DNA from 2 places in the Mycobacterium sp. G7A2 genome. Region 1 is predicted to be linked to the other one. Evidence: predicted binding sites of a transcription regulator. Region 1 holds the regulator's gene; the other holds the start of a gene.
The links. The regulator LexA, encoded in region 1, represses DNA repair genes until DNA is damaged. The targets are predictions, from matches to a motif close to CGAACANNTGTTCG.
Positions count from the first base shown of each region.

Region 2: the regulator LexA is predicted to act here: its motif matches at 1,538-1,551, upstream of ACEWX3_RS14280 (HNH endonuclease signature motif containing protein).

Region 1 is NZ_CP169251.1:3,682,747-3,697,679, forward strand. Features, by position in the region: gene sthA (Si-specific NAD(P)(+) transhydrogenase) at 153-1,559, shown strand; gene ACEWX3_RS17505 (proteasome assembly chaperone family protein) at 1,746-2,747, shown strand; gene ACEWX3_RS17510 (alpha/beta fold hydrolase) at 2,830-3,852, shown strand; gene ACEWX3_RS17515 (PhzF family phenazine biosynthesis protein) at 3,889-4,575, shown strand; gene nrdR (transcriptional regulator NrdR) at 4,595-5,059, opposite strand; gene ACEWX3_RS17525 (LysM peptidoglycan-binding domain-containing protein) at 5,223-5,735, opposite strand; gene lexA (transcriptional repressor LexA) at 5,926-6,621, shown strand; gene ACEWX3_RS17535 (hypothetical protein) at 6,632-8,842, opposite strand; gene ACEWX3_RS17540 (acyl-CoA dehydrogenase family protein) at 9,003-10,184, opposite strand; gene ACEWX3_RS17545 (DEAD/DEAH box helicase) at 10,386-11,693, opposite strand; gene hflX (GTPase HflX) at 11,923-13,335, opposite strand; gene dapF (diaminopimelate epimerase) at 13,361-14,254, opposite strand; gene miaA (tRNA (adenosine(37)-N6)-dimethylallyltransferase MiaA) at 14,259-14,933, opposite strand, start outside.
Region 2 is NZ_CP169251.1:2,957,689-2,972,621, forward strand. Features, by position in the region: gene ACEWX3_RS14275 (cytochrome P450) at 1-1,218, shown strand, start outside; gene ACEWX3_RS14280 (HNH endonuclease signature motif containing protein) at 1,567-3,444, shown strand; gene ACEWX3_RS14285 (lipoprotein LpqH) at 3,686-4,108, shown strand; gene ACEWX3_RS14290 (L,D-transpeptidase family protein) at 4,112-4,864, opposite strand; gene ACEWX3_RS14295 (Pr6Pr family membrane protein) at 5,015-5,638, opposite strand; gene ACEWX3_RS14300 (hypothetical protein) at 5,682-7,007, opposite strand; gene ACEWX3_RS14305 (threonine/serine dehydratase) at 7,121-8,071, opposite strand; gene ACEWX3_RS14310 (acyl-CoA thioesterase) at 8,113-8,535, shown strand; gene speB (agmatinase) at 8,552-9,592, shown strand; gene ACEWX3_RS14320 (cyclopropane mycolic acid synthase family methyltransferase) at 9,722-10,606, opposite strand; gene ACEWX3_RS14325 (hypothetical protein) at 10,991-11,212, shown strand; gene ACEWX3_RS14330 (serine hydrolase domain-containing protein) at 11,268-12,434, shown strand; gene ACEWX3_RS14335 (SRPBCC family protein) at 12,606-13,058, shown strand; gene ACEWX3_RS14340 (hypothetical protein) at 13,146-13,547, shown strand; gene ACEWX3_RS14345 (cytochrome P450) at 13,565-14,878, shown strand.

The sequences.
Region 1 (14,933 bases):
CCGGCCGCGACAGCGACTTGCCGCGGCCGAACTGGGGATGAACACGCGATTGGGGATGAACCGCCGGCGCTGCCTGCGGGTGTTCACCAGTTGTTGACGTGCGCCGACATGCGAGGTGTCAGTAACCGGCGTAGACCTTACCCATGGCTTCGATGCTGGAGTACGACCTCGTCGTGATCGGTTCGGGACCGGGCGGACAGAAGGCCGCCATCGCCGCGGCCAAGCTCGGCAAGTCGGTGGCCGTGGTCGAACGCGGGCGGATGCTGGGCGGCGTCTGCGTCAACACCGGCACCATCCCGTCGAAGACTCTGCGCGAGGCCGTCGTCTACCTGACCGGGATGAACCAGCGTGAACTGTACGGGGCGAGCTACCGCGTCAAGGACAAGATCACCCCGGCGGACCTGCTGGCCCGCACCACGCACGTCATCGGCAAGGAAGTCGACGTCGTGCGCTCCCAGCTCATCCGCAACCGCATCGACCTGATCGAGGGGCACGGCCGGTTTCTCGACCCGCACACGGTGCTGGTCGAAGAACCTCACCGCGGGGAACGCACGACCGTCACAGCGCAGTACGTCGTCATCGCCACCGGCACCAAACCCGCCCGCCCGGCCGGGGTCGAGTTCGACGAGGAACGAGTCCTGGACTCCGACGGAATCCTCGATCTGAAGATCCTGCCGACCTCGATGGTGGTGGTCGGGGCCGGAGTGATCGGTATCGAGTACGCCTCGATGTTCGCGGCCCTGGGCACCAAGGTCACGGTGGTCGAGAAACGCACCAACATGCTCGAGTTCTGCGATCCCGAGATCATCGAGTCGCTGAAATTCCACCTGCGCGACCTCGCGGTCACGTTCCGGTTCGGCGAAGAGGTCACCGCGGTCGACGTCGGGGCCGCGGGCACCGTCACGACGCTGGCCAGCGGCAAGCAGATCCCCGCCGAGACCGTGATGTACTCCGCGGGGCGCCAGGGCCAGACCGACCACCTCGATCTGCCCAACGCGGGCCTCGAGGCCGACAACCGGGGCCGGGTGTTCGTCGACGACAACTTCCAGACCAAGGTCGACCACATCTATGCCGTCGGCGACGTCATCGGGTTCCCAGCCCTGGCTGCCACGTCGATGGACCAGGGCAGGCTCGCGGCCTACCACGCATTCGGCGAACCCTGCAAAGGCATGACCGAGCTACAGCCCATCGGCATCTACTCGATCCCCGAAGTCTCCTACGTCGGCGCCACCGAGGTCGAATTGACCAACAGCGCCATCCCCTACGAGGTCGGGGTGTCGCGATACCGTGAGCTGGCTCGCGGCCAGATCGCCGGAGACTCCTACGGGATGCTCAAGCTGCTGGTCTCGACCGAAGACCTCCGCCTGCTCGGTGTCCACATCTTCGGTACCAGCGCCACCGAGATGGTGCACATCGGCCAGGCGGTCATGGGCTGCGGCGGAACCGTCGAGTATCTCGTCGACGCGGTGTTCAACTATCCGACGTTCTCCGAGGCCTACAAGGTCGCCGCGCTGGACGTGATGAACAAGCTGCGCGCGCTGCACCAATTCCGCAGCTGACCCGAACCCTCGCACCTAGGTAGCGCCTGCGGCAGGAATGTCACATCGGCGTGTGCACGTTCGAACAAACAGGTGACATGGCGGGTACCCCCGTGGCGTGACCCACGACGTGCGAGACACTGGAGGGGCACGGTCGACCACGACAGACCACTGTCGCGATGACGTCGCGACGAGGAGGCGAGAAAGATGGCTGACAACGCACAAGACCATGGCCAGGAACCGGGTCAGCAGTATCAACCCGAGCAGACCGGCATGTACGAGCTCGAGTTCCCGGCCCCGCAGCTGTCCTCACCGGACGGTCGCGGACCGGTGCTGATCCATGCGCTCGAGGGGTTCTCCGACGCCGGCCATGCGATCCGGTTGTCCGCACAGCACCTCAAGGACACCCTGGACACCGAGCTGGTGGCCTCGTTCGCGATCGACGAGTTGCTCGACTACCGGTCCCGGCGCCCGCTGATGACGTTCAAGACCGACCACTTCACCGCCTACGAAGAGCCCGAGCTCAACCTGTATGCGTTGCACGACCGGGTCGGTACACCGTTTCTGCTGCTGACCGGCATGGAGCCCGACCTGAAGTGGGAGCGCTTCATCACCGCCGTGCGGCTGCTGTCGGAGCGGCTCGGGGTGCGCCGGGTGATCGGGCTGGGTTCGATCCCCATGGCGGTGCCGCACACGCGTCCGATGACCTTGACCGCACACTCCAACGACAAAGAACTCATCGCCGACCATCAGCCGTGGGTGGGCGAGGTGCAGGTGCCCGGCAGCGCGTCGAACCTGCTCGAGTTCCGGATGGCCCAGCACGGCCACGAAGTGGTGGGATTCACCGTCCACGTTCCGCACTATCTGGCCCAGACCGATTTTCCTGCCGCCGCCGAGACGTTGCTGTCAGAGGTTGCTCGAAGTGCCTCTCTGCAGATCCCGACCGATGCGCTCACCCGTGCCGCCGCCGAGGTGTTCGACAAGATCAACGAGCAGGTGGCAGCCAGTTCCGAGGTCGCCCAAGTGGTGGAGGCCCTGGAGCGCCAGTACGATGCGTTCGTTGCCGCTCAGGAGAACCGGTCTCTGCTGGCGCGCGACGAGGAATTGCCAAGCGGTGAGGAGATCGGCGCCGAGTTCGAGCGTTTCCTCGCCCAGCAGGCCGACGAGAGGTACCGGAAGGACAAGGACGACCCCCGCGACAACAGTTAGCGGATCACTCCTCGGACTTCGTGCCGCACGCCGGTCCCGACGATGAAGTGGGCGACATGACCGTGACGATCGGGTGCCACCGATGACCGAGCGCAAGCCGAACCTGCGCTCGGTGCGCGAGCTCACGCCGACGCTGCAGTTCCGCACCATTCACGGTTATCGCCGGGCTTTTCGGGTGGCCGGCTCGGGTCCGGCGATCCTGCTCATCCACGGCATCGGCGACAACTCGACGACGTGGAGCACGGTGCAGACCAAGCTTGCTCAACGGTTCACCGTGATCGCCCCCGACCTCCTCGGCCACGGCAGGTCCGACAAACCACGCGCCGACTACTCCGTGGCTGCCTACGCCAACGGCATGCGCGATCTGCTCAGTGTGCTGGACGTCGACAGCGTGACCGTGGTGGGGCACTCGCTCGGTGGCGGCGTCGCCATGCAGTTCGCTTACCAGTTTCCGCAGCTGGTGAACCGGCTGATCCTGGTGGGTGCCGGCGGAGTCACCAAAGATGTCAACCTCGCGCTGCGCGTCGCAGCGATGCCGATGGGTAGCGAGGCCCTGGCGCTGCTGCGGTTGCCGCTGGTGCTTCCCGCGCTGCAGGCCGTCGGACGCTGCAGTGGCGCTCTGTTGGGCTCCACCCGCGCGGGCAGGGACATCCACGAGGCCCTGCGCATTCTCTCCGATCTGCCCGAGCCCACCGCCTCGTCGGCGTTCGCGCGCACCCTGCGCGCCGTGGTCGACTGGCGCGGTCAGGTCGTCACCATGCTCGACCGCTGCTATCTGACGCAATCGGTTCCCGTGCAACTGATCTGGGGTAGTCACGACTCGGTGATCCCGGTCAGTCACGCCGAGATGGCGCACGCGGCGATGCCGGGGTCGCAGCTGGAGATCTTCCAGGGCTCCGGCCATTTCCCGTTCCACGATGATCCAGACCGATTCGTCGAGGTGGTCGAACAGTTCATCGACAGCACCGATCCCGCCGTCTACGACCAGGACTACCTGCGCGAGTTGTTGCGCGCCGGCATCAGCGAGACATCGATCTCGGGTTCGGTGGGAACCCGTGTCGCCGTGCTCGACGCCATGGGTGCCGACGAACGCAGCGCAACCTGACGTTACGCCGTGGTGCGGCCACGTAGAGTCGGCACCATGGCGATCGACGTGACAGTGCTGCGCGTGTTCACCGACGAAGACGGCAGATACGGGAATCTCCTCGGCGTGATCGACGCCGCCAGCGTCGAGCCCGCCGACCGGCAGCGGCTGGCCACCGAGTTGGGTTACAGCGAAACCATTTTCGTGACCATGCCGGCGGCAGGAACGCACACCACCCAGGCGCACATCCACACTCCGACGACCGAGCTGCCGTTCGCCGGACACCCGACCGTCGGCGCGGCGTGGTGGCTGCACCAACGCGGTACGCCGGTCAAGACATTGCAGGTGCCCGCCGGGATCGTGCAGATCGGTTACGAAGGCGAACTCGCGTCGGTCAGCGCCCGCGCGGAGTGGGCTCCCGCGTTCTCCATCTACGACTTCGCCACCGCCGACGAACTGTCGGCCGCCGATCCCGAGGACTACAGCGACGACGCCGAGCATTATCTGTGGACCTGGATCGACCGGGAAGCCGGGTCGATCAGATCGAGGATGTTCGCGCCCCGCCTCGGCATCACCGAGGACGAGGCCACCGGCGCTGCCGCAGTCCGCATGACTGAATATCTGAGCCGAGATCTCACCATCGTCCAGGGTCGAGGATCGGTCATCAAAACCACATGGACCCCAGAGGGGTGGGTCAAGGTGGCCGGCCGCGTCGTCGAGGACCACGTCCGTCAGATCGACTGACGGGCCCACCACAGTTGGGTCAGCCCGGCGCCGGGACCTTCCGATGCGCCCGCAGCGCCTGGATCTCCCGCTCGAAGTCCTCAGCCGAGGAGAACGAGCGATACACCGATGCGAACCTCAGGTAGGCCACTTCGTCCAGATCGCGCAGCGGGCCGAGGATCGCCAGGCCGACCTCGTTGCTGGGGACCTCCGGCGAACCCGTCGCGCGCACCGCGTCCTCGACCTGCTGGGCCAACAGGTTCAGGGCGTCGTCGTCGACCTGGCGGCCCTGACAGGCGCGCCGCACACCTCTGATGACCTTCTCGCGGCTGAACGGCTCGGTGACACCACTGCGCTTGACGACGGCGAGAACCGCTGTTTCGACCGTCGTGAATCGCCGCCCGCACTCCGGGCACGCACGGCGTCGCCGGATCGCCTGGCCCTCGTCAGCCTCACGCGAGTCGACCACCCGCGAATCAGGATGACGACAGAACGGACAGTGCATCACCGCTCCTTCGCCACACCGACGGACAACCACTTCGGACCCCATCGAGACTACCTGCGCCCGAGTTGGTCGGCCCGCCACCGGACCGGCGGTCATGCAGCGAGTACGAGCCGGCAGCGGCGCGTCACGGCGGCGCCAGGTGCCAGTCATGGCGAGTTCCCCCTCAACCGACCGGGGCGATGAGGGTCTGACCGGCGTCGACGGCAACCGACTCCAGCTCGTTCAATTGCCGGATACGGTCGACGACCTCCGACACCGGGGCGTCCGGCGACACTCGCTGGGCGATCTGCTGCAACGACTCCCCCGCCTGCACCTGCACCACTGCCAGCCGGCTCGGCGGAGCCTCGGCGGTCTCGCCCACGACGCCCCCGGCCTGGGCGACCAGGCCGAGCCACAGTGTGATCGCGCCGGCGACGACCGCCAACAGCACCGTGGTGAAGGGCGTGATGGGCCGCGGCCGATGCGAGGCCCGCGACAGCAGCACTCCGGTGCCCCGGTACCGCATCGCCGACCCGGCGGGGCGGCGCGTACGGTGCGCGGAGACCGCGCGTCGGCGCGGACGGAACGCACCCGGCACTTCACGGGGCGTGGCATGGCCGGCCGGTCGCCACGTCGCCTCGTACGCGGGCCCGGCCTCCAGACGGCTCCAGGTGTCGTACTCCGGGGTGATCGTCATCTTCACTGCCCTTCCCTCGCGGTTCGGATTCGCTCTTGTGTTCGAACGATAGTCGATCATGTGTTCGATGGATAGAACATGTGATCGAACCGTTGCGAACGCTAGGCCACCCCACCGACAAGTTCCGCGGGCCCGACACGCGTCGAACACATGTTTGATTCTGTCGCCGTGACGGTCTAGATTCGGGCACATGAGCGACGACAGCGACAGCACGGCCGGCACCGAGGCACCCCGTGACCGCGACACCAGCCTGACCGACCGTCAGCGCACCATCCTGGACGTGATCCGGACATCGGTGACCACCCGCGGCTATCCACCCAGCATCCGAGAGATCGGCGACGCGGTCGGGTTGACCTCCACCTCATCGGTGGCCCACCAGCTGCGCACCCTGGAGCGCAAGGGGTATCTGCGCCGCGATCCCAATCGCCCCCGCGCAGTGGACGTACGGGGTGCCGACGACGCGGCGACACCGGTCGTCACCACCGACGTGGCCGGTTCCGATTCGCTCCCGGAACCGACGTTCGTCCCGGTGCTGGGTCGCATCGCTGCCGGTGGCCCGATCCTGGCCGAGGAAGCCGTCGAGGACGTGTTCCCCCTGCCCCGGGAACTGGTCGGGGAAGGTTCGCTGTTCCTGCTCAAGGTGGTCGGCGAGTCGATGATCGACGCGGCCATCTGCGACGGCGACTGGGTGGTCGTCCGTCAGCAGAACGTCGCCGACAACGGCGACATCGTCGCGGCGATGATCGACGGTGAGGCCACGGTGAAGACCTTCAAACGAACCCGCGGCCAGGTGTGGCTGCTTCCGCACAACCCGGCGTTCGAGCCCATCCCGGGCAATGACGCCGCGGTCCTCGGCAAAGTCGTGACCGTCATCCGCAAGGTGTGACGAGGCGGACCTATCCGGCGCGCACGAAACCCATCGTGCGCGCCATCTCCTCACTGGCGAAATAGATTTCGGCGACCACGTCGCCGTACTCGGGGCTGTCAGGCACCCAGTACAGACCCGATCGGGTGTCTGCCTTCACCGGGTAGCCGCCCGGCACTTCGCGTGGATCATCGAGCCCCATGTGCAGCGCTGTTCCCAGGGGAGACGGCTCGTCGATGTCGATCCGCGCGTGCCGACCGGTATCGGTCAACGGATCACGCTCGAAGACGGGCCCCGGCGGGGGCACCTCGTCGGCGTAGAACTCGCGATCCGCCGCCGGTTCGGGGCCGCCCACGGCGTCCGCCTCGTAGCGCGCGTCGGCGTGGTTGACCGCGTCGGCGTGGTTGACCGCGTCTGCTTCGTCGCTCGCCTCGGGCTCGCCGATCGCGTCCCCCCCGGCGAAGTCGTCGTACTCGTCATCGAAGTCCTCGTCGTACTCGTCATCGAAATCGGACTCCGCCGCGACGGCAGGTGCGGGAACGTGTTCGTACGCGTCCGGCTCGTCAGGGGTCGCCACCTCGCCAGGCGGTGCAATCTCGTCGGGGGTGTGGATCATCGTCGGCGCAGTGTCGACGGCGTCGGGATCCTCCTGCTCGGCATCGTCGGGGCGCGCCGCCCCGGCGGTACTCCAGAAGCTCAGCGGGGTCGAGACATCGTGGGCGCTCTCCGACGACACGGGTGCCGCGGTCAGCGATCCCAACCCTTCGCGGGCGTACAGGTCGCCGAACAACTCGTCCTCGCCGCCGTACCCGTCGTCTCGCCGCTCACCGGCGGGCGCGGCCACATACCTGGCGTCGTCGTCCTCTTCGTCGGCGAATCCGGGCGAGTCGTCACGGCGGCGGTTCCGCATCACCGCGAAGGCCACCACCGCGACCAGTAGCAGGATCGGGACGATGGCCAGCAACCACCACCAGCTCCACCGGAATCCGGTGCCCTCGTCGGCGTCGGAGGCCTGCGGTGTCGCAGTGGCAGCGGGGGCTTCCTGGCCCGGCACCTCCAAGCCGGCCAACTGCGAGGCCAAGCTCGCCGGGTCGGTGCTGAACTGACCTGAGGCGGTGTTCCACGAGATGGATCCGTTGGCGAACCGCTGGGTGATGACGTCGCCGTCCTGGGTCTGATCGGCCACCGGGGCGCCCAGCTCCCCGGTCGCTCCGCCGAGTTCCTGCCACGCCGCGTTCAACGGGCCGCGCACGATCACAGCGCCGTAGTCGGGAGTCCAGAAGATGACCGGGTCGTCGTCGGCGGCGAATTGGCTCATCCGGCTTGCCGGCTCCAGCCCACCGTCCCTCTCGCTGGTCACCGGGAACCCGAGATCACCCTGCGGACCGCCCACACTCTCGTATTTCGCCAGGACCTGTCCGGTCACCACGTTCGCACCGGTCTCCGGGGTGTAGAAGATCTTGCCGTTGACGAAGTCCTGGCCCCAGCCGTCGTCGCCGATCTCGTAGGGCTCGCCCTGGGCCTCTCCCAGCGGGCCCAGCGGACCGCCGGCGGCGCGGCGCGCTGCGTTGATCGCCGAAACCGGGTCGTCGGGGACGGCCACATCGGTCAGTTGGTCGGCCAGCTCCGGCGGCTCGGTGGTGAAGGTCTTGGTGCTGGAGTCGTACGACAGCGCTCCGCTGGCGAAATCCTGACTGACCACTGATCCGTCGTAGGTGGCATCGTCGACGGGCACGCCCAGCGCACCGGTCGATCCACCCAGTTGGTCCCATGCGGCGTTGATGGGCCCCCGCACCACGCGGGCTCCGTGCTCGGGGGTCCAGAAGATCACCGGGTTGTCCGGCGCGCTGAACGTGCTGTTACGGCTGCCCGGAGCCAGCCCGGGCCCCTCGTCGATCGTGGGGAAGCCAAGGTCGCTGTCGGCGGCGCCGCCCAGCGACTCGTACTTCTCCAGAATGGCGCCCTGCATGTAGTGCGCCCCCGTCTGGGGGGTGAAGAACATGACACCGGAGACGAAGTTCTGCGCGAACCCGTCGCCGGCCGGGTAGACGCCGCCGGTTCTCGCTCCCAGCGGACCGGTATCACCACCGCTGGCCTGCCACGCCGCAGTGATGGCGCCATCGGCCTCGGCTTCGGGCTGGGCGGCGGCGACGGGTGCCAGCAGGAAGGCCGTAGCGACCCCCACCACCGCGATCGTCGCACGACCGAGCATTCGTAGGCGCACCAGCGGCTGCCGGCTCATTGATCCTCCCCGCGGTCGGCGACGGTGTCTCGAAGTCCTCGGTGCGTCCCTCGAGAAATTCTGAGAAAGTTACCGCGTCCGTTCACTGTGCGTCAGCAGACCCCGATAACCAAGCCACCTCGCCGGTCCAGCACAAGAATCTGCCGTGTTTCCGACCTGCTCAGACGCCGAGACTGCGGCCGATGATCTCCTTCATGATCTCGGTGGTGCCGCCGTAGATCGTCTGCACCCGCGCGTCCAGGAACGCGCGGGCGACGTCGTACTCGCGCATGTACCCGTATCCACCGTGCAGTTGCAGACACCGGTCGATCAGGTGAACCTGCTTTTCGGTGGAGTACCACTTGGCCATCGCGGCTTGCTCGACGGTGAGCTTCTCATCGAGGTGGAGCCGGATGAATTCGTCGACCATGATGCGCACGAGCGTGGCCTCGGTGGACAGTTCGGCCAGCAGGAAGCGGCTGTTCTGCTGGCTGCCGATGGGTTTGCCGAAGGCCTTGCGCTCCTTGGTGTACTGGAGCGTCTGGTCCAGCACGGCCTCCATTGCCGCCGCCGCCATGATCGCGATGCTGATGCGTTCCTGGGGCAGGTTCTGCATCAGGTAGATGAACCCCTGCCCTTCTTCGCCGAGGAGGTTCGCCGCGGGGACCCGCACATCGGTGAAGGACAGTTCCGCGGTGTCCTGGGCGTCCAGACCGATCTTGTCGAGTTTTCGGCCTCGCTCGAACCCCTCCATGCCGCGCTCCACAACCAACAGGGAGAAGCCCAGCGCGCCCTTCTCCGGGTCGGTCTGGGCGACGACGATGACGAGGTCGGAGTGAATCCCGTTCGTGATGAACGTTTTCGAACCGTTGAGGATGTAGTGATCGCCGTCCTTGACGGCGCGGGTCTTGATGCCCTGCAGATCGCTACCGGTGCCCGGCTCGGTCATCGCGATGGCGCTGATGAGTTCGCCGGTGCAGAACTTCGGCAGCCAGCGCTGTTTCTGCTCCTCGTTGGCCAGACGGATCAGGTAGGGCGCGGTGACGTCGTTGTGCAGGCTGAAGCCCAGGCCGCTGTAGCGGCCGGCCGTGACCTCTTCGGTGATGATGGTGTTGTAGCGGAAGTCGGGGTTGCCGCCGCCGCCGTACTCCTCGGGAACGGCCATACCGAGGAAACCTTGTTTGCCGGCTTCCAACCACACCCCCCGGTCGACGAGCTTTTCGGCCTCCCACTGCTCGTGGTACGGGGCGACATGCCGCTCGAGGAACGCGCGGAACGATTCTCGGAACAAATCGTGCTCGGGTTCGAACAGGGTGCGCTGATAAGCGATGACGGGGGCCGCCTTGTCGGTTCCCAGGCCCATGGTGATGTCCTCCATCGTCGGTACGGACGTTTGACAGACGTGTCTGTCAACGTACCCCATCCAACCGGATGGTTGGTCGAGCCCCGGCGTGCGTTCACAGGACCGTAAGTTCGGTCCGACGATCGAATTTCGCTGAGGCGACGCCACCGCGGGCCGGCGCAGAAGCGCCGACCCGCGGTGTGATGCGTCGAGCCAGGACGTCTACGAGGTGGCGGTCGCCGCCCGCGCCCCGGTGTTACGCGGCCGACGCCGACGGCCACCTCCGTTTCGGCGCGGACCGGACGTGCGCGGCGCACCGCCGGAGTTCTTCGCCGCAGGAGCGGGATTCGGCGCCGGGGCGCGTAGCGGCGCGATGTCGCCGACGAGCGCCTGCACCTGTGCGGACTCGGCCGTGACCTCCTGTGGACGCACCGAGATCCCGGCCTTGCGCAGTAGGTGCTGAGTGTCTCTGCGCTGCTCGGGCAGCACCACGGTGACGACGTCACCGTCGCTGCCGGCACGCGCGGTGCGCCCCGACCGGTGCAGATAGGCCTTGTGCTCCATCGGAGGGTCGACATGTACGACCAATTCCACGCCGTCGACGTGCACGCCGCGGGCCGCGATGTCGGTGGCCACCAGAACCCGTGCCGACCCGCTGCTGAACGCTGCCAGGTTGCGGTCGCGGGCGGGCTGGGAGAGGTTGCCGTGCAGATCCACCGACGGCACTCCCGATTCGGTGAGCTGCTTGGCGAGCTTGCGCGCCTGATGTTTGGTGCGCATGAACAGAATTCGGCGCCCGGTCCCCGAGGCCAGCAGGTGCACCAGCTCCTTCTTGGCCTGGACTCCCCCGACGTGGAAGACGTGGTGGGTCATGGCCGCCGGCGGAGCGCTGACCTCGTCGACCGAGTGCACCACGGGGTCGGAGAGGAAGCGTCGCACCAGCTTGTCGACGCCGTTGTCCAGCGTGGCCGAGAACAGCAGCCGCTGTCCGCCGGCCGGGGTGGCCGCCAGGATGCGGGTGACGCCGGGCAGGAAGCCGAGATCGGCCATGTGGTCGGCCTCGTCGAGCACGGTCGTCACGACGTCGTCGAGGCTGATCAGCTTCTGCCGCATCAGGTCCTCGAGGCGCCCCGGGCATGCCACGACGATGTCGGCGCCCGCGCGCAACGCAGCGACCTGCTTGTTCTGGGACACCCCGCCGAAGATGGTGGTGACGCTCAATCCGTTGGCCGAAGCCAAGGGCTGCAGCACAGCGGTGATCTGGGTGGCCAGTTCCCGGGTGGGGGCCAGCACCAGGCCGGTGGGCCGGTTCGGCCGGCTGCGGTGTTCGCTCAGCGCGGCCACCAGCGGTATCGAGAACGCCAGCGTTTTGCCGCTGCCGGTCTTACCGCGGCCGAGGACGTCACGGCCCGACAGTGAATCGGGCAGCGTTGCGGCCTGGATGGGAAACGGTGTGGTGATGTCGTTGGCGGCCAGCGCGCGCACCAGAGGTGCGGGCACGCCGAGATCTGCGAAGGTGTGGGTGGTCATGTGTGCCTTTCCGGCGTTCGGGCGGTGTGTGCCCGGCTGACCGCGACGAAGTTCGTCCAGCGGTAGTGCGCACACGGTGGCGAATGTCGCCACGCCACGTGATGTGGGAAATGATCTGATGTCGGCGTTCAGAGGCGGGTGCCTACCTGCGGTGGTGTCAACACTGTTCTGCCGCAGCCGACGTCGACAACCCTACCGCACAGCCGGGCCGGCACCCTATTCGCACTGGTCAGAATGTCGCGAAGGCCGCCAGGCCCGCCGCCAGCGACATCGGCACCCGTCCTTTGATCCGGGTGCCGGCCTCAGTGTGTTCGACGGCGTCGACGCGTCCTTCGGCGTGGATCCGGTTGACGAGTTCCCCGCGGCTGTACGGGATGGTGACATCCACCACTGTGTCGCGCGGCTCGACCAACTCCGCCATCCGGGACTGCAACCGCCCCAGTCCGTCGCCGGTGTGTGCCGACACGAACACCGCGTCAGGCAGCGCACGCCGCAGATGCGCCAGCGTGAGACCGTCGGCTGCGTCGATCTTGTTGACCACCAACAATTCTGGCGGTGGTGCGATGCCGTATTCGGCCACCACCTCGTTGACCACCTGGCGTACCGCATTGATCTGGGCCAACGGGTTCACATCCGAGCCATCCACCACGTGCACGAGCAATTCGGCGCCGACGACCTCTTCGAGCGTCGAGCGGAACGCCTCGACCAGCTGGGTGGGCAGGTGGCGCACGAAGCCGACCGTGTCGGTCAGCACGAACGGCCTGCCGTCGGCGAATTGCCCACGGCGCGTGGTCGGTTCGAGCGTGGCGAACAACGCGTTCTCGACCAGTACACCCGCACCGGTCAGAGCGTTGAGCAGGCTGGATTTGCCGGCGTTGGTGTAACCGACGATCGCCACCGCCGGGACGTCGCTCGCGACGCGACGACTGCGCTGGGTGTCGCGGACCTGCTTCATCGCACGAATGTCGCGGCGCAGCTTGGCCATTCGTTCGCGGATGCGGCGGCGGTCGGTCTCGATCTTGGTCTCACCCGGGCCGCGGGTGCCCACCCCACCGCCGGCACCGCCTGCACGGCCGCCGGCCTGCCGCGACATCGACTCGCCCCAGCCGCGCAGCCTGGGCAGCATGTACTCCATCTGGGCCAGCGCCACCTGCGCCTTGCCTTCGCGGCTGGTCGCGTGCTGGGCGAAGATGTCGAGGATCAGCGCGGTCCGGTCGATGACCTTGACCTTGACGATCTTCTCCAGCGCGGTGAGCTGGGCCGGGCTGAGTTCACCGTCGCAGATGATGGTGTCGGCGCCCGTGGCGGCGACGATGTCGCGCAATTCGGCGGCTTTGCCCGAGCCGATATAGGTGGCGGGGTCGGGCCGGTCGCGACGCTGGATCACGCCTTCGAGGACCTCGGAGCCTGCAGTCTCGGCCAACGCCGCCAATTCGGCGAGGCTGGCGTCGGCGTCGGCTGCGCTGCCCTCGGTCCACACGCCGACGAGCACGACGCGTTCCAGACGTAGCTGGCGGTACTCGACCTCGGAGATGTCGGCCAGTTCGGTGGACAGGCCGGCCACCCGGCGCAGTGCGGTGCGGTCGTCGAGCGCCAGCTCACCGGCGCTGGGGGTGTGGTGGACGAAGTCGGGGTGGGTCATAGGCGAATCAAGGTTCGCACGGAGATCACTGTTCATGCACCTCGTTTAACGTCTGCTGGGCCTGCCACCATTCCTGGGCGAGTTCGCCCTGCGCGACCAGCACTGACGGACCCCGCAGAAAACTGCTGGCGTCGGTGACGGTCACGGTGACCTGTCCACCGGGAATGCGCACCTGCAGCGCCCCGGTGGCATCCCCGCGATGAGCCAGCGCCGCGACGGCCGCCGCGACCGTTCCGGTTCCGCAGGACCGGGTCTCGCCGACGCCCCGCTCGTGCACCCGCATGGTGGCCACGCCGTCCACGGCGGCGGTGAGGACTTCGATGTTGACCCCGTCGGGAAACTGCCCGGCGTCGAAGCGCACGGGTGCCGCGACGTCGAGTGAGGCCAGCTCGTCAGCGGTCAGGGCGGCGTCCACGCAGGCCAGGTGCGGGTTGCCGACATCGACCGCCAATCCGGTGAACGTCCGGCCGCCCACCACGGCGGTACCGGTGCCGAACTGGTTGGCCTTGCCCATCTCGACGCTGATGTCGGCGAACGTGGCGTCGACGGCACGGATTTCGACCGGCCGGGGCCCGGCCAGCGAGCCGACCACGAACTCGCGCCGGCGCTCCAGCCCGGCCACCCACAGGTAGTGGGCGAAGACCCGCACCCCGTTGCCGCACATCTGCGCCGACGACCCGTCGGCGTTGCGGTAGTCCATGAACCAGTCCCCGGCGGAGACGCCGTCCGGCAGGCGATCGAGCACACCGGCCGACAGCAAGGCACCGGCCGTGGTGACGCGAAGCACTCCGTCGGCGCCCAGCCCCCGTCGGCGATCGCACAGCGCGGCCACCGCGGACGGCGCCAGCGCGACGGCGGCGGGCTCATCGAGCAGGATGACGAAGTCGTTCTCCGTGCCGTGCCCTTTGGCGAACTTCACCTGTTCAGGATACGTCCCGCCACACCCGCAGCGTCACCTCGACGTTGTCGGCCGAAGCGCCGTCGAGCCAGGTGATGCGGTGGTCGCGACGGAACCAGGAGCGTTGGCGGCGGACGTAACGGCGGGTGCCGACGAACGTCGGCTCACGAGCACCGGACCCGTCTCCCCCGGTGTCGAGGTCGGCGAGGACCTGCGCGTAACCCAACGCCCGAGCCGCGGTGACCCCCTCGCGCAGCCCGCGGTCGAGCAACACATGCACCTCGTCGACCAGACCGGCCTCGAACATCCGCTCGGTGCGCCGGGCCAGCCGATCGTCGAGCGCGGCGGTGTCCCAGTCCAGCCCGATAATGGCGGTGTTCCAGCGTGGGATGCCGATGCGCGGCGCGGACGCGGCGAACGGCCGGCCGGTCAGCTCCACCACTTCCAGCGCCCGCACGATCCGCCGGCCGTCCGTGGGCAGGATCGACGCTGCCGCGGCGGGGTCCACGCGACCCAGTTCGGCGTGCAGGGCGGCGACCCCGATCTCGGCGAGCCGCTGTTCCCAGCGGGACCGCACGACGGGATCCGTGGCAGGGAACGACCACTGATCGAGCAGCGACTGGATGTAGAGCATCGACCCGCCGACGATCACCGGCAGCGCCCCCCGGGCGGCGATCGCATCGACATCGGCGGCCGCGGC
Region 2 (14,933 bases), 730 kb from region 1:
GATCCCGACCTCAACCGCGATCGCCTGCCGGTCGAGGAACTCGCCCAGTTGCGGCGCAGCGCCCCGATCTGGTGGAACGAACAGCCATACGGTGACGGCGGATTCGACGATGGTGGGTACTGGGTCGTCACCAAGCACCGGGACGTCAAGGAGATATCCAAGCGTAGCGACGTGTTCTCCAGCCTGGAGAACACGGCGCTCCCCCGCTACCCGGCCGGCTCCACGCAGGAGCAGCGTGAAACCGGGAAGTTCGTTCTGCTCAACATGGACGCACCGCACCACACGCACCTTCGCAAGATCGTCTCCCGCGGGTTCACTCCGCGCGCCGTGGAACGGCTTCGCGAGGATCTCGACCAGCGGGCCCAGAACATCGCCAAGGCCGCGGCGGCTGAAGGCAGCGGCGACTTCGTCGAACAGGTGTCCTGCGAACTGCCGCTGCAGGCGATCGCCGGACTACTCGGCGTACCGGTTGAAGACCGCAAGAAACTCTTCGACTGGTCCAACCAGATGGTCAGCGACGATGACCCCGAGTTCGCTCACTACGACAATCGCAACGCGGCGACCGAGCTGATCATGTACGCCATGCAGTTGGCGGCCCAGCGAGCCGAGCAGCCCGGCGAAGACATCGTCACCAAGTTGATCGAAGCCGACGTCGAGGGCCACAAGCTCTCCGACGACGAGTTCGGCTTCTTCATGGTGCTGTTGGCGGTCGCGGGCAACGAGACCACCCGCAATTCGATCACCCACGGCATGGTGGCGTTCACCGAGCATCCGGATCAGTGGGAGATGTTCAAGCGGGACCGGCCGAGCACCGCCGTCGACGAGATCGTGCGATGGGCGACACCTGTGACGTCGTTTCAACGCACAGCGATCGAGGATTACGAACTGTCCGGGACGTTGATCAAGAAGGGTCAGCGGGTCGTGATGAGTTACCGATCGGCCAATTTCGACGAGGACGTCTTCGATGATCCGTTCTCGTTCAACATCCTGCGAGATCCGAATCCGCACGTCGGCTTCGGCGGAACCGGTGCCCACTACTGCATCGGCGCCAACCTGGCGCGCATGACCATCGAATTGATGTTCAACGCCATCGCCGACCACATGCCCGACCTGTCGGCCATCGCACCGCCGGACCGGCTGCGCTCGGGCTGGTTGAACGGGATCAAGCATTGGCATGTCGACTACACCGGCAAGGGTGGCTGTCCGGTAGCGCATTGAACCGGTTTGGACTCGAGCGCGGCGCCGGTGTGACGCCCATGCGATATCGAAGGAACCTCGGTGGGCCTCTGCAATGACGACCTCGGTGAAGTCGGCAACACGGCAGCGGTGACCCTTCTGCGCGGAGGCTGCACGGGCCACAATTGTTGCCTCCCCATGTGGTGATGGGCGGCACGCTCTCCACGGGGACGCATCGGCGAGGGCCGAAAGGTCGGTTGGCACCGATGTCCTATCCCGGAGTGTCACCGATGTCCTGAGGCAGAACTGTCACCGCTGTCCTGATACATCGGATTCTCCGGCACCCGTTTTTGTCAGTGGTCGAATGTATGTTCGATTTATGTCGGGGTCTTGTCGGAGGCGGTCGCAGCGGTGCGCGCCGCGGTTGATGAGGCGGCCGGTGCTGGGGTGGATCTGCTGGGTCGTGCGGATCTGGTCGACGCCCTGGATGAGTTGGAAACGGTGTGGTGTCAGCTGCCGGCGTTGCGGCATCGGTTGTTGGCGCGTCTGCAGGTCGAGACCACCGCGAAGGAGATGGGCGCCAAATCGTGGAATCAGGTGCTGGCGGTGCGGTGGCGGATCTCCACCGCCGAGGCGGGGCGGCGGTTGGGTGAGGCGGCGTTGCTGGGGCCGCGGCAGTCGCTCGTCGGGGAAACCCTGCCACCGGTGCTGCCGGCGACCGCGGCCGCGCAGGCCCAGGGTGTGATCAACGCTGAGCATGTGGTGGTGATCGCCAAGGCGGTGGCCAAGCTGCCCGGTTTCGTCGACACCGCGACCCGTGAGGAGTTCGAAACCGATCTGGTGCGCCTGGCGGCCGGGGCCGGACCCAAGGACGTCAGCGATGCCGCGGAGTTGGCGTTGTTCCTGCTCGATCAGGACGGTCCCGAACCCGACGACACCGAACGCGCCCGCCGCCGCGGACTGAGCAAGGGTAAGCAGCGTGGCGATGCGATGACCCCGATCAGCGGGGAACTGACCCCCGAGGCGTGGGCGCTGCTGGAGGCGATCTTCGCCAAGTACGCCGCCCCGGGCATGTGTAACCCCGACGACCCGCAACCCTGCGTCTCCGGCACGCCGTCGCAGGCCCAGATCGACAACGACCACCGCAGCCTGGCTCAGCGCCAGCATGATGCGCTGGTCGCGGTGTTGCGGATCGCGCTGATGAGCGGTCAGCTCGGCCAGCTCAACGGGTTGCCGGTGTCGGTGATCATCCGCACCACCCTGCAAGATCTGGAATCCCGGGCCGGGATCGGAGTCACCGGTGGGGGCACCCGCCTCCCGATCGCCGAGGTGATCCGCCTGGCCGCCCACGCCCATCACAGCCTGGCGGTGTTCGACAAGGCCACCGGGTCGGCGCTGGCGTTGTTTCGGGCCCGCCGGGTTGCCTCCCCCGCCCAGCGGATCATGCTGATCGCCCGCGACGGGGGCTGCACCAAACCCGGCTGCACGGTGGGCGCCTACGGCAGCCAAGCCCATCACGTCGTCGCCGACTGGACCGACGGCGGTAACACCAACGTCGACGAACTCGGCCTGGCCTGTGGACCCGACAACCGCGCCGTCGGCCCCGAGGGCTGGAGCACCCGGATGAACGAACGCGGCGAAGTCGAATGGATCCCCCCACCAGCGTTGGACACCGGCCAAACCCGCATCAACACCTACCACCGCCCCGAACGACTCCTACGACCCCCCGACCAGCAGCCAGCGAACCCTTCGACATCGAGGCGTTCGGGCGATCCCGGCGTCGGCCTGCAGGGCGATGGCGCGGAATCAGACCGTGCCCAAAACCGCCCTTCCGACCCGCCGAACGACACCCAATGCGGCGACAACCAACCGATCACCGACGAGCTGCTCGACGACCAACCGATCGACTATGAACTGATCGACGACGAACCCCGCGATGAGCTGATCAACGACGCGCTGATCGACCACGCGCTGACCGGCGACGAGCCGATCGACCATGAACTGACCGGCGACGTGCCGATCGACTATGAGTTGATCGCAGACGAGCCCAGCGGTCACGAACCAAGCGACTGCCAGCCGATCGGCCATGAACTGATCGACGGCAAACCGATCGACTATCGGTTGACCGAACCATCGCCGAGCGACAACGCCGGCGAACCCGAAGAATGCAACGGCTACGCCGACCCCGGCGAACCTGACAACCCCGACGAATCCAGTAGCCCCGGCCAACCCGGCGGACCCGCACCCCCAGACGGCCAAGCCGCCTGAGCGTCTGATCGCCTCACCGCCGAACAGACACACGGCCGCACGGCTGACTGACCACGCGTGGTGGCAGGCCGTGATGGTGCATTGAGCCCCGTGTAACTGAGCCGGGACGACCGAGCCTGGAGGCGTCAAGCGCGCGCTGATGGCCGGTTGAGGGCGCTGGGCGCGTGCTGTTGGCCGATAGAGGGCGCTGGGCGCGCATTTCTGGCCGGTCGAGAGGGTCGAGCGCATAGAGTCTTTCGCCATGAGGATCCGAGAGGTCGCAGGCGTCGCGGGTGCCGGGATCGCCGTGCTGGGGATCGCCGCGTGTTCGGCGCCCGAACCGGCGCTGGGTGGCACCACTGCAACGGTCAGCATCGACGGCAATGACTCCGGCGTCCGCGCCGTGCGCTGCCACCAGACCGGCCCCACGTGGTACATCGAGACACCCGACCAGGACAGCGGTTTCACCGCTGTCCTGCAGACCGGCAGCGACATCTCGGCGTCCTCGGTGAACTTCCGTGACCTCGAAGGATTCACCGGCTCCTTCTGGAACGACAACATCGGCGACGCGCGGGTCAGTGGCCGCGACGGACGCTACGTCATCACCGGCACCGCGGACGGCTCGTTTGCTGACGAACCGGGCAATGCCGTCTCCGCGAACTTCCGGATCGAAGCGGCCTGCTGACGGTCAAGCCTGCACGATGATCGGGTCGCCGACCCGCACCGTGTCGAAGTACCAGGCGGCGTTGTCCGGGCTGAGGTTGATGCAGCCGTGACTGACGTTGGCGTATCCCTGCGACCCGACCGACCACGGCGCCGAGTGGACATACACGCCGCCCCACGTCACCCGCACCGCATATTCGCCGTCGATGAGGTATCCCTCGGGGTCGTCGAGCGGTATGCCGATGGTCCGGGAGTCGAACGTGACGTACCGCTCCTTGCCGAGTGCGGTGAAGGAGCCGGTCGGAGTCGGGAATTTCGGCTTGCCCATCGACGCCGGCATCTCGCGCGCGACCTCGCCGTCGATGCTGACGGTGAAGGTGTGCGCGTCGATGTCGGCGACGCTGACCACTGAGGCTCCGGTCTCGAAGCTACTTTTCAGCCCGTTGACCGAAACGGTGATCGGGGTGTGTGCGGGAAAGAACTCGGTCGGGGTGAACTCGACGACGTCGTCGTCGAGCCACGTGAACGATCCCGGCGTCGCGGGCGCGCCGACCGGGCGAACCGTGATCGACGACTCGGCGGCCGAGCGGTCGGCCACCGGTTCGGTGAACGTGACCGTGACCGGGTGCGCCACGCCGACGGTCTGACCGGGCTGGGGCGACACACCGGACACGGGCCCCGGCTGGGTCGAGCCGGCGGACGCGGTGACGACGGGCAGCGCGGTCGACAGGGTGCTCATCACAGTCAGCGCACCGATCACCGCGGCCAGGTGACGCATGCTCACTCGACGTCGGAGAGTGTGCTGCGGGTGGGTGCTCAACACGTTGCCATCCTAGTTCGTGGCGCCGACCCGCTGACGAAAACGCAGGTCGGGCGACTGATCGAAAAGTGTCTCGGTGCGTTTATCGGATCGGGCATCGTCGACGTTTCACACCGCATCGCGGTGTGACGCGACAGCAGACCGGTGTATCGCCAGCAACGCGTACCCCAGGGCGAGCACGCAGGCGGCGAGTGCGCCGACGTTGACGGCGACCGCGGCGGCCCCGACTGTCGCCGGATCCAGGAAGAAATACGGTGCCCGCCTACCCGCGGTATTGAGGACGAGCAGCGCGAGCACCAGGTAGGCGCTCGGATAGATGAGCCACACCAGCGGCTGCCACCATGTCACGCGCGCGACTCCGCGCCCGACCAGCATCCAGTCGGCCAGCGCAAGCACGGGAACCACGACGTGCAACAGAAGATTCGCGACCGTGTACCCCATGCTGTGGCCGGTCAGAAAGAGATTCCAGATCAGCCCAGCCGTCACCACATAGAGGACGATTGCGCCGCGCAAGCCGACTCGCCTCTCTGCGCGTGGGTAGACCAGCGTCCACAGGTAGTAGCCCGCCGCCAACAGGTTGGCCTGATAGGTGAACGTGATCAGGCGCCACCACAGGCCCCAGCGTGAGGTTGTCGCCACCACGAGCACCGCCGCCACGACCGAGCAGACGATGCCCAACCGCAGCACGAACCGCGTCGTCGTGGGACCTGGGGGTGAGACGGCTCCGATCACCTCACCGAGAGTATTGGCAGTGACGCCGGTTTGCGGCCACGCGCTATTGCGGTGGCAGTGGGGCGCCAGGTGGGGCGGGAACCGGTGCGGGGGGCGGCGGTGCGGCGTCGTCGTTACCGATCCCGGCCAGCCGGTCGCGGATGCGCTGCATGAGCCCAGGCTCCTGTTCGGGCACCGGCGGAGGGATCATTTCCGGCGGCGTCGCGGACGGGACAGGCGCCAGGGGCGGTTCGGCCGGAGGCTGGGCGACCGGCAATTCCACCGGGGCGGCCTCGAAGACGGGGGCCGACTCTGAACCGGGTGCTGACCCTGGGGCGGGCGCCGGCTCGACAGCTGGCGGCGCCTCACCGATCGGTGCGGCGGCTTCACCGATCTGCCCGGCAGCTTCGACGATCGGTGCAGCCTCGGCGATCGGTGCGGAATCGACCGCCTCGCCGGACGACGGCGGGCGCAGCTGCGGGGCGGGCGCGGTGACCGGTGGACGCTCCACCGGCGCGGCACCGGTGAGAGCCGCGGACGTCTGAGCCGACGGACGGATCGCCTCGGCCGATGCGGCGTCCGTGGCGGTGAACTGCAGTGCCAGCGCAGCCGACGCCGACGCGACGAACGCAACAGTGCCCGCGGCCAGCATGGCCGCAGGGGTTGCCGGGTGAAGCGAACGGGACCGCCGTGTCGACCTGCCGGCCTCGCCGGGATCGAGTTGGTCCCACATCCCCAGGTCGGTAGCCGGTGCGCCGGCGAGGGCAGCGCCGCGGGCCAGAGCCAGGGCCGCCTCGGCGGGCACGAGCACCGGAATTCTCAGTGCATCCTGCAGTGCGGGCGCCAGCCCGTCCAGGTCCTCTGCCGATCCCACCAGCACGAGCGCATCAGGTGTCCGATCCGCCTTGGTGAACACGATGCTCAGCCAGTCGCTCAAGTCGTCTTCGGTGACCGCGCTGTGGTTGACCGCGGTCTGCACCGCGCCGTCGGCGGAATTCACCACCAGCGCGACGAGTTGACCCGGTTCGACCAGGCAGACGGCGGTCGTCGAGTACCCCGCATCGTGGGCGACTTCGCGCGCCAGCGCATCGGTGGCCGCCGGCAGGCGCACCTCGATGATGTTCACAAGACAGGATTCGGCCAGCGTGTCGACCAGCGCGGCTGCATCGGCACGGGCCTCGTCGCTCCACGTCACGTTGATCGACCGCACGCGGCGACCCCGTCCGGCGAGCAGTTGTTCCGCCCGCCGCACCGCGGCGACCGCTTCGATCGGGTTCCGCTCCGCGCTCGTCGGACGAATTTCCCACGTCTCGCGGCCGTCGACCGACCCGTCCAGGACGGCCACACCGATCGCTGACGGCGTCACGGACAGGCCCAGTACTGCGTTCACCACATACTCCTTCACGGCGTCCACAGCGCAGCCTTCCGGCGGACCGTGCGACGCGATCCCGGTGACCCTACCCGGGCCCGGGGTCTCATTGCACACCTGTCAAACGAGCGGGCTCAGCCAGCCAGGATCTGTCCGAGCATCTCCGGCGCGACGTTCCCGCCGGACAGGATCACCACGGCCGGTCCGCCGGGTGCGGCAACCTTGCGATAACCGGCGAGTGCCACCGCGCCGCTGGGCTCCGCGACCAGGCGGGCCCGGAACGCCAATTCACGTACACCGGAACGGATTTCAGCCTCGGAGACCGTGATGATCTCGTCGAGCACGTTCTGCAGGTGCGCGAATGTCAGTTCCGACGGTTGTGAGCGCAGGCCGTCGGCGATCGTCCGGTTCCGGTCGGTGATGGGCCAGTCCACGCGCCGGCCCTGGGCCAGTCCCTCGGCGGTGTCGGCAGCCAGTTCGGGTTCCACCCCGATCACCACGGCCTCCGGGCACAGGGCCTTGATCGCGGTACCGATGCCGGAGGCCAGTCCCCCGCCGCTGACGGGCACGAACACCGTGCGCACCTCGGGCAGGTCCTCGGCGATCTCGAGCCCGATCGTGCCCTGACCGGCGATGACGCGGGGATGGTCGAACGGCGGGATCATCACCGCACCGGTCTCCGCGGCCACCTCCTCGGCGACGATCTCTCGTTGTCCGGCGGCACACAGCACGACCCTGGCGCCGTGCCGCCGCGTCGCGTCGATTTTCACCGCCGGGGTCTCCTCGGGCATCACGATGTGCGCAGGCAACCCGTACACCGCCGCGGCGTAGGCCACCGCCTGGGCGTGATTGCCGCTCGAATACGCGACCACGCCGCTCACCGGGTCGGGACCGGTGACCAGTGCTCCGATCGCATTGAACGCGCCGCGGACTTTGAAGGCGCCGATGGGCTGCAGACTCTCCGGCTTCACCCACAGCGGGCGATCTGGATCGCCCCACGAAGCCTCCAGCAGCGGTGTGCGCACCACATGGCCCGCCACCTGCCGGGCCGCGTTCCGGATGTCATCGATCGTGACCAGTTCCACGGTGGCATTCTCGCCTGCGCCCGGGCGCTAGGGTCATCCAGGTGCGCACGTTCTCGCTGCCCGTGGTCCCGCGCTACGCCGAGATCGACCAGCAGGGCGTGGTGTTCAACGGCCACTATCTGACCTGGTTCGACGAGGCGTGCACCGGCTACCTCGACCACATCGGGGTGACGTACCCGCAGCTGATATCGGCGGGCTACGACTTCCAGGTGGTGCACAGCGAGATCGACTTCGTGGCCTCGGTGCGCTGGCGCGACGAAGTGCGGGTCACCGCGGAGTGCACCCGGGTCGGCACGACGAGTTTCACGATCGGCTTCACCGTGCTGAGAGCGTCGGACGGATCCGAGGAGCGCGTCGCGGTGCGCGGTCACAACGTCTACGTCGTGGTCTCCACCGAGGACTGGACCAAACGCCCGTTGCCGGCGCACCTGCGCACCGCATTGACCGGCCACGCGGGCGGCTGACCGGTACGGTCAGACGATGGGCCATGATCACGGTCATCGTCGCGAACTGCCGCCGGGAATGATCGAACAGCTCGAGCTGGCCTACGCCGGGGTGGCGTCATTCGGACACCGCCCGTTCCTCACCGAGGCCGACCAGCTGGACGCCTGGCGGCCCGACGTGGCCATCGTGGGGGCGCCGTTCGACATCGCGACCACCAATCGGCCCGGAGCGCGCTTCGGGCCGCGCGCGATCCGTGCTACCGCCTATGAACCAGGCACCTACCACATGGACCTCGGTCTGGAGATCTTCGACTGGCTCGAGGTCGTCGACTTCGGTGATGCCTACTGTCCCCACGGGCAGACCGAGGTCTCCCATGCCAACATCCGCGAACGCGTGCACGCGATCGCCTCGCGGGGCATCGTTCCGGTGATCCTCGGCGGCGACCATTCGATCACGTGGCCGGCCGCCACCGCGGTGGCCGATGTCCACGGCTACGGCAACGTGGGCATCGTCCACTTCGACGCCCACGCCGACACCGCCGACGAGATCGAGGGCAACCTGGCGTCACACGGAACGCCGATGCGGCGGCTGATCGAGTCGGGTGCGGTGCCGGGTTCGCACTTCGTACAGGTCGGGCTGCGCGGTTACTGGCCTCCGCAGGACACGTTCGAGTGGATGCTCGAGCAACGCATGACGTGGCACACGATGCAGGAGATCTGGGAGCGCGGCTTCAAGGAGGTCATGCGCGACGCCGTCGCCGAGGCGCTCGCGAAGGCCGACAAGCTGTACGTCTCCGTCGACATCGACGTGCTCGATCCGGCCCACGCGCCGGGTACCGGCACCCCGGAGCCGGGCGGCATCACCAGCGCAGACCTGCTACGGATGGTGCGGCAACTCTGCCTCGAGCACGACGTCGTCGGAGTCGACGTGGTCGAGGTGGCCCCCGCCTACGACCACGCCGAACTGACGGTCAACGCCGCCCACCGGGTGGTCTTCGAGGCGCTCGCCGGAATGGCGGCCCGCCGTCGCGACGCCGGCGGCGGCGAGCCGGGCCAGCCGGCCCGTTCCTACCGGTAGAGCCCGCTGCCCCACCTTGGGCGGCTCAGTCCAACCGGTAGCGTCTGCTGCCCGCACGTTCGCCGGCCCGTTCCTATCGGTAGGGCCCCTGCCCCAGCCCGTCCTGGTGCGGCCGGGTCGCCCGGCGACTCAGCTCTTGGCGAGGGTGAACTGACAGATGTCCGTGTAGCCGTCCCGGAACAGATCGGCACAGCCGGTCAGATACTTCATGTAGCGGTCGTAGACCTCGCGGGACTGGATGTGCACCGCGTCGTCCTCGCGTTTCTGCAGTGCCTCGGCCCAGATGTCGAGTGTCTTGGCGTAGTGCTCGCGGAGCCGCTGTTCGCGGGTCAGCCGGAACCCGGCCTTTTCGGCGTGCTCAGTGACGGTGGTCGGCTTGGGCAGGTCACCACCCGGGAAGATCTCGTCCATGATGAACTTCGAGAACCGCACCAAGCTCATCGTCAGCTTCAGGCCGCGGTCGGCGAACTCCTGATCGGTGGGCTTGATGATGGTGTGCAACAACATGACGCCGTCGTCGGGTAGTACCCGGTGGGCCATCTTGAAGAACTCGTCGTAACGGTCACGGCCGAAGTGCTCGAACGCGCCGATCGAGACGATGCGGTCGACGGGCTCGTCGAACTGCTCCCAGCCCTGCAGCAAGACCTTCTTCGAACGGGGGCTGCTCGACTCGTCGAAGCGCTTCTGGACGTGGGCTTTCTGGTTGCGGCTCAACGTGAGGCCGACGACGTTGACGTCATACTTCTCGACGGCGCGCATCAGGGTGGTGCCCCAACCGCAGCCGATGTCGAGCAGGGTCATGCCCGGCTGCAGCCCCAGCTTTCCGAGCGACAGGTCGATCTTGGCGATCTGGGCCTCTTCGAGCGTCATGTCGTCGCGCTCGAAATATGCGCAGCTGTAGGTCTGCGTGGGATCGAGAAACAGCCGGTAGAAGTCGTCGGACAAGTCGTAGTGCGACTGGACGTCCTCGAAATGGGGTTGCAGCCCCGGGGCGCCGTTCGTTGTATCTGGCAAAGTGCACGCCTTCAGGATTCTGGGATCTGGTGTTGTCCGCCGGCCCCGCCCGGGTTCGAGGGCCGGTCTTGTCGTCATGGCAGTTTACGCACAGTACCCGACAGTCACCTGGACCAGTCAATCTTCCTGACCAGCAGACCAGCAACGTAGCGCGCCGACCGCACGGGACCCTCGCGGGCCGAACCGGGCCACGGGTAGCCGCACGGTGGAGGTCATCGCGCGGTCCGACCACCCGGTCAACGGCGTGCCGCGTGAACGCCGTGCTGAACCGCGTGTCGAGACACCCGGCGGGCAGCGCGACAGCCGGGCGCGCGAGTGGGTACCCGGCCGGGCGCGCCTATCGTGGAGGCGCACACCCGTCACTGATCGCTGGGAGGAACGCTGATGACGACACCTGACCGCAGCCAATTCGGTGACGCCCCGGAGGCGCCCGAAGCTGATGTGGCCGAGCAGCGCACTCCGGTCGACGACTCCGATCAGCAGTCGTGGCCCGACGCCGAGCGTGTCTCAGCCGACCGGGACTGGCAGGCCAATGAAGCCGATCTGATCGAGCAGTCGATGGACGTGCCGGACGACCCGGACTACGACGCCGACTTGGACCGCTGACGCCGGGACCATCTGCGGCCGGCGGGTTACCGGGACGAATACTGTGAACGCGATGATCCTTCGCGTCCTGTCTGTTGTCTGCACGGTGTTGTTGACCGTGGTGGGTTGCGCGGGGCCGGTCGAGGAACCGCTGCCCGAGACGACCTCGCAGGCGAGTCCTGCGCCTGCGGCGACGATGCCCGCCGACGTCACGAACCGCCTCGACGCGGCCGTCGAGCGGGTGATGACCGAGGCCGGCGTTCCCGGCGCCATTGTCGGGATCTGGGGTCCGGGCGGGGATTACGTCCGGGCGTTCGGAGTGGCCGACAAGAAGACGCGAGCGCCGATGAAGACGGGTTTCTACAGCCGGATCGGCAGTCTGACGAAGACGTTCACCGTCACCGCGCTGTTGCAACTGGCCGACCAGGGTCGGGTGGGCCTGGAGGACACGATCGCCGATTACGTGCCTGACGTGCCCGACGGCGACGTCATCACGCTGCGGCAACTCGCCGGTATGCGCAGCGGCCTGGCCAACTATTCGGCAAATCCTCGGTTCCAGCAGGCGTTGTTCGCCGACCCGCAGCGTTCCTTCACCCCCGAGGAACTGCTCGGTTACGCCTTCTCCCAGCCGACCGCGTTCGCTCCCGGGCAGGGCGTCGAGTACAGCAACACCAACACCGTGCTGTTGGGGCTGGTGGTCGAGCACGTCGGTGGCCGGCCGCTCGGCGAGTACATCGGCCACCACATCCTCGAACCTCTGGGGATGTCCCAGACCAGCTTTCCGTCCGGCAGCGCCTTCCCCGACCCGCACGCCGAGGGCTACACGACACAGACCCCCGATGGCGGCGAAACGACCGCAACGGAGTGGAATCCATCGTGGGCGTGGGCGGCCGGGGCGATGATCTCCACGCTCGACGACCTGCGGATCTGGGCGCCCGCCCTCGCGACCGGAAAGCTGCTGACCCGTCAGATGCAGGAGCAGCGGCTGCAGACGGTGGGGTTTCCTGGGCAGAGCCCGCCGGACGGCTACGGGCTCGGCCTGTTCAATCTGGGCGGGTGGATCGGTCACAACGGCAGCCTGCCGGGCTATCAGACCGTCGCGGTGTACCTGCCTGCCGCACAGACCACGCTCGTCATTCTCATCAACACCGACATCCCGTTCGAGGGGACGGATCCGGGCACATTGCTGGCGACCGCGATCACCACGGAACTGACTCCCGAGCACGTCTACCGCATCGGGTGAGGTGGGCAAGGCCGGGACTGATCAGAACGCGGTGCGGTGATGTGGTTGTGCGGAGAGCTGTGACGGTGACGAGGGTGGCCCCGTGACGGACGGAACAGCCCCCGTCACGGACGGAACAGACCCCCTCACGGAACAGACTCCGTCGCGGACGGAACAGAAAGGAGTGCGGTGATGCGGGGAGCCGTCACGGTGACGATGACAGCGTCGGCCGAGCAGATCTGGGAGGTGATCACCGACATCCGCAACATCGGTCGGTACTCGCCGGAGACGTTCGAGGCCGAGTGGCTCGACGGAGCGACCGGCCCGACGCTCGGTGCGAAGTTCCGCGGGCATGTGCGGCGCAACGAGATCGGACCGGTGTATTGGACGACGTGCCGCGTGACGGCCTGTGAACCCGGCCGGGAATTCGGGTTCGAGGTCCTTGTCGGCGATCGGGCAGTGAACAACTGGCATTACCGGCTGACACCCGCGCAAGGGTCCACCGACGTCACCGAGTCGTTCCATCTCAACGCCAGTCCGCTCGTCTCGCTGTACTCGATATTCGGCGGCCAACTCCGGCGGCGCCGCAACCTGCGCGACATGCGTAAGACGCTGGAGCGGATCAAGGCGGTCGTGGAAGCGTGACCGCCGGCATGGCCGAGCAATCGTGACCCCACCCTGACGGATCTGCCGAGGCGGTTGGTGGGGTGATCGCGCGGGTATTTCGCCGACGTGAGCGACAACGGTGAAGACAACGGAACCGTCGATGCCGTCGGCAAGGTGACCGAGGCGCTCGAGTTCGTCGAGCGCGCGCGGGGGCATCTCTACTCGTTCCACCAGCTGATCGGCCACGCCGACCTGCTGCTGGGCGAAGCGTCCGACGCGCTGCGGGACGCGGGCCACGCGGACGCGGCAGAGCGCATCGAAACGGAACTGATCGGGCACAACGTGATCCAGGGACGGTGGACCTTCCAGGTGGTCGAGGAATTCGATGACACCTACTGGTCGCTGTTCCGGGACCACGAGCGCCGGTTGCGCGACGAGCTGACCGACGGCGCGCGTCACCTGCATGAGGCGCGGCTGAAGGAAAAGCGCCGCACCCACGGCAGAAAGGGGCACGAAGCGGCGCCGTGAGGCTACGCTGGGGCTGCATGAGTTCGAGTACAGACTCGCGACCAGGCTCGCAGGCAGGACCTCTCGTCCGCCCCAACGGAGTGGCGCCGCCGGCCGTGCCGTTGGCCGAGATCGATCTTGGTTCGTGGGACTTCTGGGGATTCGACGACGACTACCGTGACGGCGCGTTCACGACCCTGCGCCGCGAAGCACCGGTGTCGTTTCACGAGTCCTACGTGGTCGACAACGACACCCCGGTTGCAGGCCACTGGGCGGTCACCCGGCACGACGACGTCTTCTATGCCAGCCGCCACCCGGAGTTGTTCAGCTCGGCGTTGGGCATCACCGTCGGGGACCAGACGCCGGAACTGGCGGAGTACTTCGGCTCGATGATCGCGATGGACGATCCCCGCCACACCCGGTTGCGCAACATCGTGCGCAGCGCGTTCACCCCGCGCGTGCTGGCCCTGATCGAGGATTCGGTGCGGGTGCGGGCCCGTCGGCTGGTCGACGAGATGGTGACCGCGCATCCCGACGGCAGTGGCGAGATCGTCGGAGACTTCGCCGGCCCGTTGCCGCTGCAGATCATCTGCGACATGATGGGCATTCCCGAGGCCGATCACCAGCGCGTCTTTCACTGGACGAACGTCATCCTCGGCTTCGGTGATCCGGACATCGCAACCGACTTCGATGAATTCGCTTCGGTGGCAATGGCGATCGGCGCGTATGCGACGGACCTGGCCGATGCCCGTCGAGACTCCCCCGCCGAGGACCTCACCACCGCCCTCGTGCAGGCAGAACTCGACGGGGAACGACTGACGTCCGCCGAGGTGGCCTCCTTTTTCATCCTGTTGGTCGTGGCCGGGAACGAGACCACCCGCAATGCGATCAGCCACGGCGTGTTGGCGCTGAGCCGCTATCCCGAGCAGCGCGACATCTGGTGGTCCGACTATGCCGGGATGGCGCCGACTGCGGTGGAGGAAATCGTGCGGTGGGCATCGCCGGTGGCCTATATGCGTCGAACCGCCACGCGCGACGTCGAATTGGGTGGAGCGCGCATCGCCGAGGGCGACAAGGTCACCCTGTGGTACGGCTCGGCCAACCGCGACGAATCGAAGTTCGCCGACCCCTGGTTGTTCGACGTACGACGCCATCCCAACCCGCACGTCGGATTCGGTGGCGGCGGTGCACATTTCTGTCTCGGCGCGAATCTGGCACGCCGGGAGATCACCGTCGCGTTCGAGGAGTTGCATCGGCGCGTCCCCGACATCCACGCCGTCGAGGAACCGGACCGGTTGCACTCGGCATTCATCCACGGCATCAAGAGGTTGCCGGTGACCTGGTCGCCGTAGCGGTGAAGCCGGTGATTCTCTCGCGACGCCGCGCGGGCGGGTGGGTGAGTCTCGA